Regions from separate parts of the Micromonospora sp. NPDC049081 genome, predicted to be linked through region 1. Evidence: riboswitches for the same ligand, from Rfam matches in the RefSeq annotation. Region 1 holds a riboswitch; each other region holds the start of a gene.
The links. A riboswitch is a leader RNA that binds a small molecule or an ion and turns the genes downstream of it on or off. The one in region 1 is predicted to bind cobalamin.
Positions count from the first base shown of each region.

Region 2: linked by a shared signal. The riboswitch ahead of bluB (5,6-dimethylbenzimidazole synthase) and the one ahead of AB0B63_RS00240 (ribonucleoside-diphosphate reductase subunit alpha) in region 1 are both predicted to bind cobalamin.
Region 3: linked by a shared signal. The riboswitch ahead of cobN (cobaltochelatase subunit CobN) and the one ahead of AB0B63_RS00240 (ribonucleoside-diphosphate reductase subunit alpha) in region 1 are both predicted to bind cobalamin.

Region 1 covers NZ_JBEZEK010000001.1:80,678-86,624, forward strand. Annotated here, with positions in the region: gene AB0B63_RS00235 (helix-turn-helix transcriptional regulator) at 1-714, shown strand, start outside; cobalamin riboswitch at 743-959, shown strand; gene AB0B63_RS00240 (ribonucleoside-diphosphate reductase subunit alpha) at 1,079-3,454, shown strand; gene AB0B63_RS00245 (ribonucleotide-diphosphate reductase subunit beta) at 3,508-4,485, shown strand; gene AB0B63_RS00250 (PIG-L family deacetylase) at 4,553-5,872, opposite strand.
Region 2 covers NZ_JBEZEK010000014.1:38,826-44,772, forward strand. Annotated here, with positions in the region: gene AB0B63_RS20435 (helix-turn-helix domain-containing protein) at 1-209, shown strand, start outside; gene AB0B63_RS20440 (hypothetical protein) at 389-823, opposite strand; gene AB0B63_RS20445 (hypothetical protein) at 924-1,649, opposite strand; partial or broken gene bluB (5,6-dimethylbenzimidazole synthase) at 1,873-2,495, opposite strand; cobalamin riboswitch at 2,532-2,731, opposite strand; gene AB0B63_RS20455 (kelch repeat-containing protein) at 2,739-3,800, opposite strand; gene AB0B63_RS20460 (hypothetical protein) at 3,999-4,142, shown strand; gene AB0B63_RS20465 (amino acid adenylation domain-containing protein) at 4,644-5,947, shown strand, end outside.
Region 3 covers NZ_JBEZEK010000013.1:127,262-133,208, reverse strand. Annotated here, with positions in the region: gene AB0B63_RS20005 (MFS transporter) at 1-400, shown strand, start outside; gene AB0B63_RS20000 (aldo/keto reductase) at 474-1,367, shown strand; gene AB0B63_RS19995 (hypothetical protein) at 1,499-1,834, shown strand; cobalamin riboswitch at 2,514-2,643, shown strand; gene cobN (cobaltochelatase subunit CobN) at 2,951-5,947, shown strand, end outside.

The sequences.
Region 1 (5,947 bases):
CAGGGCCGGGAGGTCCGCCCGTCCGACCACGTGCTGGACGCGCTCGCCGCCGCGCTCGCCCTCGACGACGAGGAACGCCGGCACCTGTTCACCCTGGCCCGCGCCGCCCGCCGGCCGGTACCGGCCCGGGTGGACCACGGCCCGGAGCGGGTGCCGGAGCGCACCCGCCGGCTGCTGCGGGTGCTGGACACCCCGGCGGTGGTGCTCGGCCGCCACCTGGACCTGCTCGCCTGGAACGCGTGGGCGGTGGCGCTGCTCGGCGATCCGGCGGACCTCCCGCCGGGCCGGCTCAACATGCTGCTGCTGATGTTCGACGAGGCGGCGTCCCCGGTGCGGCGCTGCGCGTCCTGGGAGCAGCAGGCGCTGGACTACATCGGCATGATGCGTGCCGCCGTCGCCACCGACCCCACCCATCCCCGGGCCACCGCGATCGTCGGTGAGCTGAGCATCCGCAGCGCCGAGTTCCGGCGGCTGTGGTCGCGGCACGACGTGCGCGGGTCGGTCACCGGCACCAAGACCTTCCAGGTCCCCGGGGTCGGTGACATCGTCCTGGACTGGGACACCTACCCGCTGCCCGGCAACCCCGGCCCGGTGCTGCTGGTCTTCACCGCCGAGCCCGGCAGCGCCGACGCGGACGCCCTGCGGCTGCTGGCGTCACTGCGGGCCACCGACCGGTCGGAGGAGAGTTATCTGACACGCCGACGCGACATCTAGTGTTGCCTCTCCCCCATCCACGCCATATATGGTGTGCCACGCAGCTGGTTCGACCGGGCCCGGTGGTCCGGTCGAGGCAACAGGGAACCCGGTGGAAATCCGGGACTGCCCCGCAGCGGTAAGTGGGAACGACCGCCGTCATCGAGCACTGGACCGCCAGGTCTGGGAAGCGACGGCCAGTAGGCGACCGGCGACCCCGGTCACGCCCGCGAGTCCGAAGACCTGCCAGTGCGCCGTGCGCTGCTGCGCGCGGCGGTCGGAGGTCGCGCGGGACGACCGACGCCAGCACCCGGGCCGGCCGTCGCGCCGTGCCCGTTGGCGTTCTCCCGCGTCCGATGACCATCGGTGACAGCGAGGAGAGGTCATGACGAACGTAGCGGAACGCCCACCGTCCGAGGTCGACGGCGCGGAGTCACGCCGGCCGGCGATGCGGGTACGCAAGCGCGACGGCGACACCGAGCCGGTCGACGTCAACCGGATCGTCACGGCGGTCGCGCGGTGGGCCACCGACCTGGACGAGGTCGATCCGCTGCGGGTGGCCACCAGGACGATCAGCGGCCTCTACGACGGGGCGACCACCGCCGAGCTGGACAAGCTGTCGATCCAGACGGCGGCGGAGCTGATCGGCACGGAACCGCAGTACTCCCGGCTGGCGGCCCGGCTGCTGGCCGCCTACGTGGACGAGGAGGTCCGCGGGCAGGAGGTGACCTGCTTCAGCGAGTCCATCCGGTACGCCCACGGCCTCGGCCTGATCGCCGACGACACCGCCGCGTTCGTGGCCCGGCACGCCCGGCAGCTCGACGACGCCGTCGACCCGGCCGGTGACCTGCGGTTCGAGTATTTCGGGCTGCGGACGGTGGCCGACCGCTACCTGCTGCGGCACCCGCAGTCGCGGCTGGTGGTGGAGACCCCGCAGTTCTGGCTGCTGCGGGTGGCCTGCGGGCTGTCCACCACGCCCGACGAGGCGGTCGGGTTCTACCGGCTGATGTCGTCGCTTGCCTACCTGCCGAGCTCCCCGACGTTGTTCAACTCCGGCACCCGGCACACCCAGATGTCGTCGTGTTTCCTGGTCGACTCGCCGCGCGACGAGCTGGACTCGATCTACGAGCGCTACCACCAGGTGGCGAAGCTGTCGAAGTTCTCCGGCGGCATCGGCATCTCCTGGTCGCGGGTGCGGGGCCGGGGCGCGCTGATCCGGGGCACCAACGGCCGGTCCAACGGGATCGTGCCGTTCCTCAAGACCCTCGACGCCGGGGTGGCGGCGGTCAACCAGGGCGGCCGGCGCAAGGGTGCCGCCTGCGTCTACCTGGAACCCTGGCACCCGGACATCGAGGAGTTCCTGGAGCTGCGGGACAACACCGGTGAGGAGGCCCGGCGTACCCACAATCTCAACCTGGCCAACTGGATCCCCGACGAGTTCATGCGCCGGGTCGAGGCCGACGGCGACTGGTCGCTGATCGACCCGTCGGACGCCCCGGAGCTGCCCGACCTGTACGGCGAGGAGTTCGACGCCGCGTACCGGGTCGCGGAGAAGAAGGCGGTCCGCACGGTGAAGGCCCGGGACCTGTACGGGCGGATGATGCGCACCCTGGCGCAGACCGGCAACGGGTGGATGACGTTCAAGGACCCGTCGAACCGGCTGTCCAACCAGACCGGCGTGCCGGGCAACACGATCCACCTGTCCAACCTGTGCACCGAGATCCTGGAGGTCAACAGCGACACCGAGACGGCGGTGTGCAACCTGGGGTCGGTCAACCTCGGCGCGCACCTCACCGACGACGGCGTCGACTGGGAGAAGCTGCGCGCCACGGTCCGGACGGCGGTGGTGTTCCTGGACCGGGTGATCGACATCAACTACTACCCGGCCGAGCAGGCGGCGGCGTCGAACCCGCGCTGGCGCCCGGTCGGGCTGGGGCTGATGGGTTTGCAGGACGCGTTGTTCGCGCTGCGCCTGCCGTTCGACTCGGCCGGGGCCCGGGAGCTGTCCACCCGGGTCCAGGAGGAGATCTTCCTGACCGCCCTGGAGACGTCGGCCGGCCTGGCCGAACGGTTCGGCGCGCACCCGGCGTACCCGCAGACCCGGGCGGCCCGGGGTGACCTGCACCCGGACCTGTGGGGGGTCGAACCCACCCAGACCGCGCGGTGGGCGGCGCTGCGCACCCGGATCGCGGCGCACGGCCTGCGCAACTCGCTGCTGGTGGCGATCGCCCCGACCGCCACGATCGCGTCGATCGCCGGCTGCTACGAGTGCATCGAGCCGCAGGTGTCCAACCTGTTCAAGCGGGAGACCATGTCCGGGGAGTTCCTCCAGATCAACACCTATCTGGTACGCGAGCTGAAGGCCCGCGGCCTGTGGACGGCGGAGATCCGCGACCAGATCAAGCGGGCCGAGGGTTCGGTGCAGGGCATCGTCGACCTGTCCGTCGAGGTGCGGGAGTTGTTCCGGACCGCGTGGGAGCTGCCGCAGCGGGCGCTGATCGACCTGGCCGCCGCGCGGGCGCCGTACATCGACCAGTCGCAGTCGCTGAACCTGTTCCTCAGCGCGCCGACCATCGGCAAGTTGTCCTCGATGTACCTGCACGCCTGGAAGTCCGGGCTGAAGACCACCTACTACCTGCGGTCGCGTCCGGCGACCCGGATCCAGCAGGCCACCGTCACCGTCGCCCCGGTCGTCACGGCCGATGCCGAGGCGTTGGCCTGTTCCCTGGAGAACCCCGAGAGCTGCGAGGCGTGCCAGTGACCACCGTCGACGAACCCCGCACCGCCGGGCGGCAGCTGCTGCTCGACCCCGGCATGGACCTCACCCTGCGGCCGATGCGCTACCCGCACTTCTTCGACCGGTTCAAGGACGCCATCCGCAACACCTGGACGGTGGAGGAGGTCGACCTGCACGGCGACCTGGCCGATCTGGAGCGGCTGTCACCGGCCGAGCGGCACCTGGTGTCCCGGTTGGTGGCGTTCTTCGCCACCGGTGACACGATCGTCGCCAACAACCTGGTGCTCAACCTCTACCAGCACGTCAACTCTCCCGAAGGCCGGCTCTACCTGTCCCGGCAGCTGTTCGAGGAAGCCGTGCACGTGCAGTTCTACCTGAACCTGCTCGACACGTACGTCCCCGACGAGCAGGAGCGGTTCGCCGCGTTCGCCGCGATCGAGAACATCCCGTCGATCCGGCGCAAGGCCGAGTTCTGCTTCCGCTGGATCGACTCGGTCTTCGAGCTGCGGGAGCTGCGTACCCGGGCGGACCGGCGGGCGTTCCTACTCAACCTGATCTGCTTCGCCGCCTGCATCGAGGGGCTGTTCTTCTACGGCGCGTTCGCCTACGTCTACTTCCTGCGGTCCCGGGGCCTGCTCAACGGGTTGGCGTCGGGCACCAACTGGGTGTTCCGCGACGAGTCGATGCACATGGCGTTCGCCTTCGACGTGGTGGAGACCGCCCGGCGGGAGGAGCCGGACCTGTTCGACGCCGACCTGGAACGTCAGGTCACCGAGATGCTCGCCGAGGCCGTCGAGTGCGAGGTGCAGTTCGCCGAGGACCTGCTCGACCAGGGCGTGTCGGGGCTGTCGCTCACGGACATGCGGGCCTACCTGGAGCATGTCGCCGACCGGCGGCTCACCCAGCTCGGCATCGCGCCGCGCTACGGCGCGCAGAACCCGTTCGCGTTCATGGAGCTACAGGACGTGCAGGAGCTGTCGAACTTCTTCGAGCGCCGGGTGTCGGCGTACCAGGTGGGGGTCAGCGGCAGCGTCACCTTCGACGACGAATTCTGACCGGCGCGGCCGGGGCCCGGTCCGGTGGTGGGGTGTGCGACCACCGGACCAGGCCCCGGCCGCCCGCTCAGGGGCCGGCGTTGCCGAACACCTCGATCTCGGCGAGGCCGGCGTTGACGGTGCCGCCGCCGACCCCGGTGACGGTGAGCGTGACGCTGGTCACCGTCTTCGCCGCCGGGAGGATGACCTCGGTCGGGCCGCCGCCGTTGTCCAGGGCGCCGACGGCCGTGGAGGTGCCGTCGCTGAACAGCAGGGTGCCGCCGGTGATCTGGTCGTTGGGGTTGGGCCGGTCGTAGAGGACGACCCGGCGGATGGTGCGCGGGCCCGACCAGCTCAGGGTGAGCTGGGTGCCGACCCCGCCGAAGACGGTGGCCCACTCCCGGGTCGGGTCGTCGGGCCAGCCGGCGATCACCCCGTCGACGGCCTTGGCCGCCGTCTGCCCGCTGCCGGTGTCCTGGCTGGTCGCGGTGACGGTCGCCGTGCGGGCCAGGTTGGGGCCGAGGACCTTGTACTGCCGCTGGAGGAAGGCCGGGTAGTCGTAGCCGGCACAGGTGGGCAGGCTGGTGCAGGCTCCGTCGTCGTACTGGCCGTAGGCGAAGAAGGCCGCGGACTTGCCGGCGACGTCGGTCGATCCCAGGTTCACCGGATAGTTCTTGATCTTGTAATCGTGGTAGCCGGTGAACGTGGGCGACCCGACGTACGCCTGCTCGGCGGCCTGGGCGAAGTAGGCCGCGCCGTGGTGGTCGCTGTGGTCACCGTCGCCGAACCCGCCGACGTGGTCCTGGGTGTTGACGGCGGTCGGCTGGTAGGAGGCCATCAGCCCGGCCAGGGTGCTGATCAGGGCGGCCCGGCTGTAGCTGGACGCGCCGACGCCCAGCGACGTGATCGTGGAGATGCCGTTGAGCCAGAGCTTCTGCAGGCTCTGCGAACCGGTGTTCGGGTGCCCGGTGCCGCCGGGATAGCCGTCCGGGAGCCGGAGGAAGACCAGCGAGACGGTGGGCCTGCCGGTGAGGGTGAAGACCGGGATCGGATGCCCGCTGATGCCGGCGTCCGCCTGGGTCCAGGTGTTGGCGACCCCGGCCATCTGGGCGTACGCCACCTTGGCCCCGGTCTCCCGGCCGCCCCAGTAGGTGCTGTCCCGGCCGGCGTCGCCCGCCGTGACGAAGACCGTCCGGACGCAGCGGCCGGCCTGTACGTCGTGCAGCAGGTCCGGGCTGAGGAAGAGCAGGTCGTCGTCCTGGTGGGCGACCACGTTCATGACCGCTCCCGCCGGACAGCCCGGCCCGGCCTGGGCGGCGGGCGGGCCGGCCAGGGTCGCCGCCACGCAGGCGGCCACCATCCCGACGGCCAGCGACCATCGGCCCGGACGACGGCGATCTGTTCGCATGACAAAGTGACGCACGGTTACCTCCCCGTAGCAGCAGCGTGCGTCCTCTTTCTACCATGGACGAACGTCTACCTC
Region 2 (5,947 bases), on a different contig from region 1:
TCACCCACACCCTGCGTCAACTCGAAGACGACGGCCTCGCCCACCGCCGGGTGGAACCCACGAGTCCGCCCGCCGTGCACTACTCGTTGACAGCGCTCGGCGACACGCTCGTCGGTCCTCTGCGCGAACTCAAACGCTGGGCCGAGCTGAACATGGGCGCGATCGACGCGCTGCGTACGGCTGCGGTCAAGGCCCGTCACGACCAGTAGGCAAGGAGGGCGGGCGGATCCTGTCACGGGGTGATGGTCGAAACCCGCGTACCCCCGGCAGGCTGACGCCAGGCCGGCACCCCGACCGGATGGAAGCCAGCACCACCCCGGTCCTTCCGTCGTTTCCGGGTGGGCCGCCTGCCCGGTCAGCCCGGCACGCCCTGCTGCTCCCGCTCCCGTCAGCCGCCCGGGCAGCGGTTGTCGCCGCCGCTGAGTTCCACGCAGTGCCCTGGCGGGCCGGGCGTCGTGTCTGCCGGCACCGGAGTGAGACCCCGCCCGACGGATGCGGCGAACGGTAGGGCGGGCACGGCGATCACGACGGTCAGCACCAGGAAGACGATCGCGGTTCGGACCAGCCGCAGCCGGTACGCGACGAGCGCGATGACTGCCGGGCCGGCGACCGCCACCAACGCGGCGACCAGCAGGGCCCGGCTCGCCTGGCGTCCGAGGCCCACCAACTCGTCGGGCCGGCCGTCGTAGTTGGCGTTCCACTGCGCCAAGCCGATGCGCAGCCACCACGCGGCTGCCGCGATCAGCCCGCCGATCCAGACCAGGACCAGGAGCCCCACGATCGGGCCACCCCACCGACGTGCGCCGGCCGCCTCAGACGTCATGCGGTCCAGCGTGGACGGCCCGACCCGACCGGGCATGAGTCGGCGTACTCAGCGCGCCCGTCGAGGCTGTGTTCGTCGGCCCGGGGACATCCGACCGCAGTCAGGCGCGGGCGCTCGGGGCTGGTTTCTCCGTGAGCTGCCACCGGTCGCCGTGACCCGCGGCGATCACGACCGCCTCGACCAGTCGTCGGGCCGCCGCCGGGTCACCGGCGAGTGCGCTGGTGGCTCCGAGGCCGACCGGTGGCCCGCCGGCGAGGCTCGCGGCCACGGCGGTCAGCCGCCGGTCGCGGTCCGGCACGTCGGCGGTCGCCGCGAACCCGACCACCGCCGCCCAGTCGGTGACCTGTCCCATCCGCACGACCTCGTCGTCCCACAACAGATCCAGGATCCGCACGAGGTCGCCGAAGCCCGGCTGGTCGGGGAGCGCGGTGAAGGTCAGCAGGTGTACGGCGGCCTGCTTGCCGAGCGTGGCGCCGGTGGCGATGTCGGTGCTCAGGGCGATCCGGATCTCGTCACCGGTGAACCCCGAAGCGAAGTCCGGCGGGGGAGGCCTCCGGTGCAACGGCGGCGCGGTGTCGGGGTCGGTCAGCAACTCCGCCACCCGCCGGCACTCCACACACGGCGGCAACGTGGTGATGTCCAGGTACGTGTCCCTGCGGTACGCCTCGTAGGCAAGGTCGATCGCCCACTGGTCATTGCCCCAGACCGGACGCTCCGGAGTGGAGCACAAGGTGTATCCCCGACTCCCGTACTCGCCGGCGCGTTCGAGAGCGAGATCCACCGACAGGTGGTGGAACGTGCCGTCCGTACACGGTCGAGGTGTCATCGTGTCCTCCACACCACCGGGTGCTTCGCCGGTCGTCGGTGACAATGAAGTCTACCTGTCTCGGGCAGTATTCCGGATTGCCGATTACTACCCTGCGCAGATCCAATGGTAATCCCATCACCGTCAAAATCCATCAATGGGTATTCAGGAAGTCGACGGGGGATCGACCCAAACCCGTATTGCAGAGCCGAAGCGCACTGTCGTCCACAATAAAAATGAGGATTCAGCTGTGCGGCCAGCGGTCGTGGTGGACCGCCTCGGCGAGAGGTCGGCGTCGACGCCACCCGTGCCGTTCCAGGTCGGGCACGGACTCCAGGTGGGTGACCGGCCCGACGCAGAGCCAGGCCACCGGCCGGATGCCGGCCGGTACGCCCAGCAGTCCGGCCAGGAACGACTCCCGGTAGAAGGAGACCCACCCGACGCCCAGCCCTTCGGCGGTGGCGGCGAGCCAGAGGTTCTGGATGGCCAGGCAGACCGAGTAGAGACCGGCGTCGGCGATGGCGTGCCGCCCGAGCACTGCCGGGCCCCACGCTGCGGGTCGTACGTGACGACGACCGACAGCGTCGACTCCAACACCCCGTCGATCTTGATGCCCGCGAACCGTTCGGCCGCCGCGCCGTCCAGGGTGGCGGCGAACGTCGCCCGCTCGGCCTGCACGTGCCGGTGGAACCGACGACGGATGGCAGGGTCCCGGACCAGGACGAAGTCCCACGGCTGTGAGTAACCGACGCTGGGTGCGGCGTGCGCGGCGTCCAGGATCCGGTGCAGGGCGCCGTCCGGCACCGGTTCCCCGGTGAACTGGGCCCGGACGTCCCGGCGGCGGTGGATGGCGTCGTAGAGTTCCACAGGCAGGCTCCCGCTGCGCTCGGCCCACCCCGGACGGGCGGGCGGTCGACGCGAGGCCGGTCTTCGGACTCCCGGATCGACGCCAACCCGTCCGCCTTCCCAGCCGTACGGCCAGTGGCTGCGCTCCTCGCGCCTGGACGGTCGCTCCCCGGTCACCGCGGCGGGCCCGTGCCGGAATCACACCGGCTTCCCGATTCTCCCCGCACCCGCGGGGCACCTCGCACGATCATGCCGCCGCCGATGCTAGCCCGTGCCGGTGACGCAGGCCGGCCACGCCCCCGGCGGGCGGCGGGCGGTCACCCGCGCGGACTCCACCCCGGCGGTGTGCCCGCCGATCGCGAAGATCCTCCTGCCGCTGGTGACCGCCGCGCCTTCACGATGGGCGGTGGTGGTGCCGGTGACCGTCGCCCAGGTGCCGGTGTCGGGTGAGTACGCGTCCACCCGGGTGGTGTCCACGCAGTCGACCGGTCTTCCCGAAGGGTCGGTGACCAGTTCACAGCCACCTGTCGCATAGATCCGGCCGTCCGGGCCGGTCGTGGCGTCGACCAGACACCGCCGGCTGGGAAGCGGCGCGAGAGTCGCCCAGGTGTCGGTGGTGGGCGAGTACGCCTCGACGACGTCGAGGACGTTCAGGACGCCGTCCCCGCAGCCGCCGATCGCGTAGATCCGCCCGTCTGGTCCGCCGGTCACCCCCATCTCGTTGCGCGGTGTGGGCATCGACGCCGCGGTGGTCCACCGGTCCACCGTCGGTTCGTAGACCTCCAGGGTGGACAGCGAGCCGTGACGGTCCCCGCCGACGGCGTAGACCCGGCCGTCGGTGCCGGCCGTCGCGGCGAGCAGTTGCCGTCCGCTGGGCATCGACGCGACGGGCACCCAGTGGTCGCCGCCCGGCGTCAGGGCGAGCACGGAGCTGAGGAACGGTCCCTCGGCACCGGGAGAGCTGCCACCGATCGCGTAGACGCGCCCGTCCCCGCCGGTGGCCGCCGCGTGGCGGTACCGGGGCTGGGGCAGCGACGGACCGGCCCTCCACCGCCGCGTCCGAGGCGTGTAGACCTCCACCACCGTGGTGACCGAAGCCGCGTCGGCACCCCCGATCGCGAAGATCGACCCGTCCGGCGCCGTGGCCGCCGCCAGCGCGAAGCGGGAACTCGACAGCGCGTCGTCGGCCCGCCAACGGAGGGCGGGTCGGTCGCCCCTGACGGCGGCACCGGCGACGGGTGCCGGCAACTGGGCCACCGCGACGGCAATGGCGAGGAACAGCGTCCTCCATGGTGCGACGCGGCCGAGAATGCGAATTGTCGTCACGACTGGGCGCTCCCTTCGCGCTGAGTCGACGGGCGTTTTCCGCTGATCGGCAGGCTAGCAGTCCGGCGTACGCGGCAGCCGCGAAGAACCTGCCAATTTCCCCGAGGGTGAAAATGGTGTCGTGGCTGATTGTGTGTTCGCTCGGGGAAGCTGTTGCCGGTCACCTGTCGGGGTAGTGTCGCGCGATGCGGAAAGGAATTGTCCTCACCTGTGCCGTGGGTGGTGCCGGCGTCGGGCGGGGAGCGCGACGACGTGGTCGTCGCACCGGCTGCCGCCCGTGGTGAGGGGGTCGGCACCCAGCGGGACGGTCCGGCCGCCACGCCGGGCGGCGCGTCGGCGTGACGTTACGGGGCTGTCCGGCCGGCCAGGTCCGCACCCGGTCCCCGGCGGGATCCTGGTGGTGCACCGCCCTCCGGCGGAACACCCCTCGGGTCCATCGACCCGGCACCGGTCGGGCGTCCGCCACGCGCAGTGACCGCCGACTGCGCCGAAACCGGGACGGTTCACCATGATGGGCAGCGCTACGGACACCTGACCATGAGCCATGCGGACCAGCTCAAATCATCCGCAACCCCCGCCGGTGAACTTCCGGCCGGCCATCGATACGTATTGACGCACCTCATCGCTAATGTTACCGTCAGTCATACTCTGGTCGCTAGCTGTGGCAATAGATCGAAGCAATATCCGGCACCGACCGATGACGCTGTCCAAGTTGATTCACCGTAGGTCACCCCGTGGCGAAACAGCGCCGGGTTCGCTCCCGGGCACTGACATCTCTGTGATTACGCGACACGAGTTTGCGCTTTTTCGACAGATTGCGGGTGTCTGTAGGAAGGAGAGGTAGTGACCGAGGCCCCGGTGGATTCGGCACACACGACGGATTCGGCTGAACTGCCACTGTCGTTCGCCCAGGAACAGTTGTGGTTCCTCGACCAACTCGCCCCCGGCACACCGACGTACAACGTCGCCGTGCTGTACCGGATCGACGGCGACCTGGATCACTCGGCACTACAGACCGCGATGACCCGGGTCGTCGCCAACCACGACATCCTCCGCGCGCGCTTCGACGCGCACGACGGCGTTCCCTACCAGGTCATCGCAGCTCCTCCGGAGCAGGCGCTCGTGATCGACGACTTCACCGAAGCGGGGGAACTCGGGGAGACCCGTGCCCTCGACGCGGCGACCACGCTGACACGGACACCGTTCGACCTGGCCGTGGGCCCGCTCTACAGGTTCCGCCTGTTCCGCGTCGCAACGGAACGACACCTGTTGTCCATCGTCATTCACCACATCGTGTGTGACGGCTGGTCCATCAACCTGATCAGTGACGAGATCCGCAGGTCGTACGCGGCGATCCGGCAGGGTCACGAACTCCCGGCCGGCCGGGCCGCCACCGACTACGCCGATTTCGTCAAGGCCCAGCGGGTCGCCTTCGAAGACGGCACCTTCGAAGCGCAGCTCACCTACTGGAAGTCCCAACTGTCGGGCCTGCCGGCGTTGAACCTGCCGGCTGACCACCCGCGACCGCCGTACACCGTCCACCGCGGCGAACACCTCAGCCGGGTCTTTCCGGCATCGACCGGTGCCACCGCGCGCCGCCTCGCCCGGTCGCAGAAGGTCTCGCTGTCGATGCTCCTGACCGCGGCCCTCGGGGTGGTCCTGTCCCGTTACACCGGTGAGGAGGACCTCGCCGTCGGCACCACCGCACTCGGCCGGTCCGATCCCGACCTGGAACAGGTCGTCGGCATCTTCGTCAACGCGGTGGTGCTGCGGCTGGACCTGTCCGGAAAGCCCACCTTCGCCGAGCTGCTCGATCGGGTCAAGGACACCTCCCTGCGGGCCTACGAGCTTCAGGACGTGCCGTTCGAGCGGGTGGTCGACCGCCTTGCCGTCCCCCGCGACCCCAGCCGCAATCCGTTGTTCGACGTCCTTCTCCAGGTGCTCAGCGAGGAGACCGGCAGCGGCTCCCTCGACCTGCCCGGAGCCACCATCAGTGTGGTCGACCAGCAGACGATGCACTCCCGGTTCGACCTGTCGCTGACCTTCGCCGAGTCGGCGACCGAGCTGCGGGTGTCGGCGGAGTATTCGACGGAGCTGTTCGCCCGGTGGCGCATCGAACAACTACTCACCCACATCGAACGCGTCCT
Region 3 (5,947 bases), on a different contig from region 1:
CATCGACCGCTGGGGCCGGGTGCCGGTGCTGATCGGCACGATCCTGCTGGCCGCCGCCGGCTCGCTGCTGGCGGTGCTGGCCGGCTCCGGCCCGCTGGCCGTCGTCGGGGTGGTCCTCTGGGGGCTCGGCGCGTCGCTCGGCTTCCCGGTCGGGATGAGCGCCGCCGCCGACGACGAGGAGCACGCCCCCGCCCGGGTCAGCGTCGTCGCGGTGATCGGTTACACGTCGTTCCTGGCCAGCCCGCCGCTGCTGGGTCTGCTCGGTGACCACGTCGGCATCCTGCACGCCCTGCTGGTGGTGCCGGTGCTGCTGATCCCGACGCTGGCCCTGGTGCCGGCGACTCGTCCACCGGCCGGCGTCGGGCTGTCGCCACACACCGCTCCAGTACAGAAAAACTAACAGCTCCCGGCCCGCACCGGTATCGGGTGCGCGGCCGTTACGCCGGGGCGTCGCCGCTGGCTAGGGTCGCCGGATGCCAACTGAGATCACCGCCGCAGCGGCGGGCCGCTGGACCCTGGGCGACCGCACCGTGCACCGGATGGGCTTCGGCTCGATGCGGCTCACCGCCCACCCCGACCGGGACCGGGCGCTGCGCGTCCTGCGCCGGGCCGTCGAACTGGGCGTCGACCACATCGACACCGCCGCGTTCTACGTCTCACCGGGCGGCACCCTGAAGGTCGGCACCGGCCCCGCCCGGTACGCCACCGAACTGATCCGTGCCGCCCTCGCCCCGTACCCGGAAGGGCTGGTCATCGCCACCAAGGTCGGCTTCCGGGCCGACCCGACGACCGGCACGCGCGAGGAGGCCAGCCCGGCGCAGCTGCGCGCCCAGGTGGAGGAGAACCTGCGTCGGCTCGGCCGCGACCACCTCGACCTGGTCAACCTGCGGATCGTCAAGCGGCCCGCGCCGGACTCCGTGGCCGAACGCTTCGGTGCGCTGGCCGAGCTGCGCGACGCCGGCCTGATCCGGCACCTGGGCCTGTCCAACGTCCGCGTCGACCACCTCGACGAGGCGCAGACCATCGCCCCGGTGGTCTGCGTGCAGAACAACTACGCCCTGGACAACCGCGGCGACCAGGACGCCATGGTCCGTGAGTGCGGTGCCCGGGGGATCGCCTACGTGCCGTTCTTCTCCCTGACCGGCGTCAACCGCGAAGGCGGGGCACGTACCGACCACGATGCGGCCGTACGCGCCGTCGCCCGCGCCCACGACGCCACCCCGCAGCAGGTACGCCTCGCCTGGACGCTGCACCAGGGCCCGCATGTGCTGGCCATCCCCGGTACCGGTGACCCGGCCCACCTCGCCGAGAACGTCGCAGCCGCCGCGCTGCGACTCACCCCCGACGAGCTGGCCGCCCTGGGCTGAACGGTCCCGGGCGTGGCGCGTACGCCCGGGGACGTCGAGGTCTGCCCCGTCCAGCCGGTTGTCACCGGGCTCGCAGCGCCCTGCCAGACAGGGGTGTTCCACTGGAGGGACGCCGAGGAGAGGACGGGCAGATGGGCTGGTTCAGCCGACGGACCCGGGCTGACGAGGGCATCCCGACCAAGCTCGACCGGGAGGCCACCCGGGACGACCTGACCGCGTTGTCGGACTTCGTGGCCACCCACCGGGGGGTGGAGTTCTATCTCGAACCCGAGACGACCGCCACCGACACCACAGTGGTGGCGATCGCGCACGACGGGGAGTGGATCCGCCGCCGCACCGGCTCCCCACGTACGGCGGCGAAGCTGGCCCACCGGCACGCGGTGCCCCTCTACGAGGCGGCGAAGACCGGATACCCGGAGCGGATGCGGGCCTGGAACCGGACCCACCCCGAGCGTCACCTCCGCTGACCCCTCAGCCGCTGCGTGGAGCATGGCCGGGGGTCTGCGGGGGTGGGTGTCTGTGGGGACGGGCCGTGGGGTGTGGCCGTGGTGGTGGGCACGGCCGTTGGCCGCCCCGGCGGCTGCGGGCCAGGGGTGTGGGTATGTCGTCGCGGGCCCTTTCGAGCTGATGACGGTGACGGATCGGTCCCCCCGGGTGGGACGGCCCGGGGCAGCCCGGCCCGACGCCCGCCCGGTCCGGGGGGACGGCCCGGCCCGGCGCGGCCCGGCCCGGCGCCCGTCCGGTCGGGCCGGGTCGGACCGTGCCGACCCCGAGTCGTTGACGTCATCAGCTCGACAGCGTGCGAGAGAGGTGTTCCGACCGCCCGGGACGGGCGGCCCCGGACGAGTGGCCCCGGACGAGTGGCCCCGGGACGGTCGGCCCCGGGGCGGGTGCCTCGATCGGCTCCGCGTCGGCCGGTGGGCGGCCGGCGGACGCGGGTTGCGGGTCGCCTCGGAGGATCTGCGGGTGCGCCGCACGGGGCGGCTGCGGGTCGGCCGTCGGGCGGGGCCGGAACCACCCGTGGGATGCGCGGGGCGGACGGCTGCCGGCCTCGCCACAGGGGTCGATCGGTGCCGTCGCGGGGCCGGTGGCCACCGTTGACCTCGGGGTGAGGAGTGTGGCAGCATTCGCGGCCTGACGGCAGTGAAGGAAGTCGGTGCGATTCCGACGCGGTCCCGCCACTGTCACCGGGGAGCGATCCCCCCTCGTGAGTCACGACCGTGCGTGCACGGTTGGAAGGCCGGGGGTGAGCGTCGATCCGGAAGCCAGGATACTTCGGCCGTCGGAGAACCCCAGGGCGTGGACACCCGAGGAGGACCCGATGACGCACAGCGTCACTGCCGACCCCGTCACGGTCGGTGATTTTTGTATCACCGTCGAGCCCGCGCCGCCGCGTGCTCGCACCTCTCCCACCGTCGCCGGCCGCCGCCGGGGCGGTCGGCCTGCCACGTACCGCTGACGGCCGGTCCGGGTACCCCGCCGCAGGCGGTGCGTCGTACCTCCGCCGCCGCTGACCGGCGTCCCTCCCGCCCCGCTCGGCCCGGCCCTGTGGTCGAGCCGGACGTCACTCTCCGGAGCCGCACGTGCGCATCCTGCTGCTGTCCACCGCCGACACCGATCTGCTCGCCGCCCGGGCCAGCGCCGCCGACTACCGGCTCGCCAACCCCACCCGGGTCGACGTGGACGCCGTACCGGCCCTGCTCGACGGGGTCGACCTGGCCGTCGTACGGCTGCTCGGTGGTCGGCAGGCGTGGCCGGACGGCCTCGCGGCGGTGCTCGGCTCCGGCGTCCCCACGATCGTGCTCGGCGGCGAGGCGGTGCCCGACGCGGAGCTGATGGCGGCCTCCACGGTGACCTCCGGGGTGGCCACCGAAGCCCTGTCCTACCTGGTCGAGGGGGGCGCGGCGAACCTCGCCCAGCTGGCCCGGTTCCTGTCCGACACGGTCCTGCTCACCGGTGAGGGCTTCGACCCGCCCACCCCCACCCCGCCGTACGGCATCCTCGACCGTCGACCCCCGACCGACCCGACCGCCCCGACCGACCGGGCGGAACCGGCGGCCGGGCCGGACGGGCGGCGGGCGGACGGCGACGGGCGGCCCACGGTGGGCATCGTGTTCTACCGGGCGCACGCGCTGGCCGGCAACACCGACTTCGTGCACACCCTGGCCGACGCGGTCGACGCGGCCGGGGGGAACCCGCTGCCGATCTACTGCGGATCGCTGCGCGGGCTCACCCCCGGCGACGGGCCGCTGGACCTCTTCGCCCGCTGCGACGCGCTCGTCGTCACCGTCCTCGCCGCCGGAGGGACGGTCGCCGCCGACGCCTCCGGCGGCGGCGACGAGGACGCCTGGGACGTCGGCGCGCTCGCCGCCCTCGACGTGCCGGTGATCCAGGCGCTCTGCCTCACCAGCACCCGGGACCAGTGGGCCGGCAGCGACGCCGGACTGTCCCCGTTGGACGCGGCGATGCAGGTGGCGATCCCCGAGTTCGACGGCCGGATCGTCACCGTGCCGTTCTCGTTCAAACGCATCGACGCCGACGGACTGTCGGTCTACGCCGCCGACGCCGAGCGGGCCGCCCGGGTCGCCGGGATCGCCGTCCGACAGGCCCGGCTGCGGCACCTGCCCCCCGCCGACAGGCGGCTGGCGATCGTGCTCAGCTCCTACCCGACGAAGCACTCCCGGGTCGGCAACGCCGTCGGCCTGGACACCCCCGCCTCGGCGGTACGCCTGCTCGCCGCCCTCGCCGCCGCCGGATACCACCTCGGTGACGCGCCCCCGCCCACCGACGGGGACGCCCTGATCCACGCCCTGATCGCCGCCGGTGGTCACGACGTCGAGTGGCTCACCCCGGAGCAGTTGTCCGCCGCCGAGGCCCGGGTGCCGGGGGAGACCTACCGGCGCTGGTTCGACCAGGTGCCGGTCGACCTGCGGGACCGGATGCGGGAACACTGGGGTGAGCCACCCGGCCAGCTCTACACCGACGACGGTGACATCGTCCTGGCCGGGCTGCGGTTCGGCAACGTCACCCTGCTGATCCAGCCGCCGCGCGGCTTCGGTGAGAACCCGATCGCCATCTACCACGACCCCGACCTGCCACCCAGCCACCACTACCTGGCCGCGTACCGGTGGTTGGCCGCGCCGGTCGCCGACGGCGGCTTCGGTGCCGACGCGGTGGTGCACCTCGGCAAACACGGCACCCTGGAATGGCTGCCCGGCAAGGGCCTCGGCCTGGCCGCCGACTGCGCCCCCGACGCCGTCCTCGGCGACCTGCCGCTGGTCTACCCGTTCATCGTCAACGACCCGGGCGAGGGCACCCAGGCCAAGCGGCGGGCGCACGCCGTCGTCGTCGACCACCTGGTGCCCCCGATGGCCCGCGCCGAGACCTACGGCGACCTGGCGAAACTCGAACAACTGCTGGACGAGTACGCCACCGTGCAGGCCCTCGACCCGGCGAAGGTGCCGGTGGTCCGGGGGCAGATCTGGGAGCTGGTGCGCGCCGCCGAACTGCACCACGACCTGCACACCGAGGCGATGCCCGACGCCGACGACTTCGACGACTTCGTGCTGCACCTCGACGGTTACCTGTGCGAGGTCAAGGACGTGCAGATCCGCGACGGGCTGCACATCCTGGCCGAGGTGCCCACCGGTGAGCCCCGGGTGAACCTCGTCCTCGCCGTGCTGCGCGCCCCCCAGGTGTGGGGTGGTGCCCAGGCCCTGCCCGGCCTGCGGCAGGCCCTCGCCGCCAGCTACGACCTCGACGAGCAGGCGCTGCTCGCCGAGCCCGGGGCGCGGGTGGCGGTGCCGGCGGCGTTGACCGACGTCGTCGACGGGCCGGCGGTCACCGCCGCCGACGCCGTCGACCTGATCGAGGGGCTGGCCCGGCGGCTCGTCCTCGGCATGGAGACCCTCGGGTGGGACCCCGCCCGGGTCGACGAGGTGGTCACCGAGGTGACCGGCGGGTCCTGCCCCGACGCCGCCGAGGTGCTGCGGTTCGCCGCCCGTGAGGTGGTGCCCCGGCTGGACCGCACCACCGACGAGATCACCCACACCCTCGGCGCGCTCGACGGCCGGTTCGTGCCCCCCGGCCCGTCCGGGTCGCCCACCCGGGGGCTGGTCAACGTGCTGCCCACGGGCCGCAACTTCTACTCCGTCGACCCGAAGGCGATCCCCAGCCGCAACGCCTGGGACGTCGGGGTCGCGCTGGCCGACTCGCTGCTCGCCCGCTACCTCGCCGACACCGGGGAGTACCCACGGTCGGTCGGGCTGACCGTGTGGGGCACCAGCGCCATGCGTACCCAGGGCGACGACATCGCCGAGGTGCTGGCCCTGCTCGGCTGCCGGCCGGTGTGGGACGACCGGTCGCGGCGGGTCACCGGCGTCGAGGTGGTGCCGGTGGCGGAACTGGGCCGGCCCCGGGTCGACGTCACGGTCCGCATCTCGGGCTTCTTCCGGGACGCGTTCCCGCACGTCGTCGCCCTCCTCGACGACGCGGTACGGCTGGTCGCCGCCCTCGACGAGCCGGCCGGGGACAACTACCTGCGCGCGCACGTGGCCGCCGACCTCGCCACCCACGGCGAC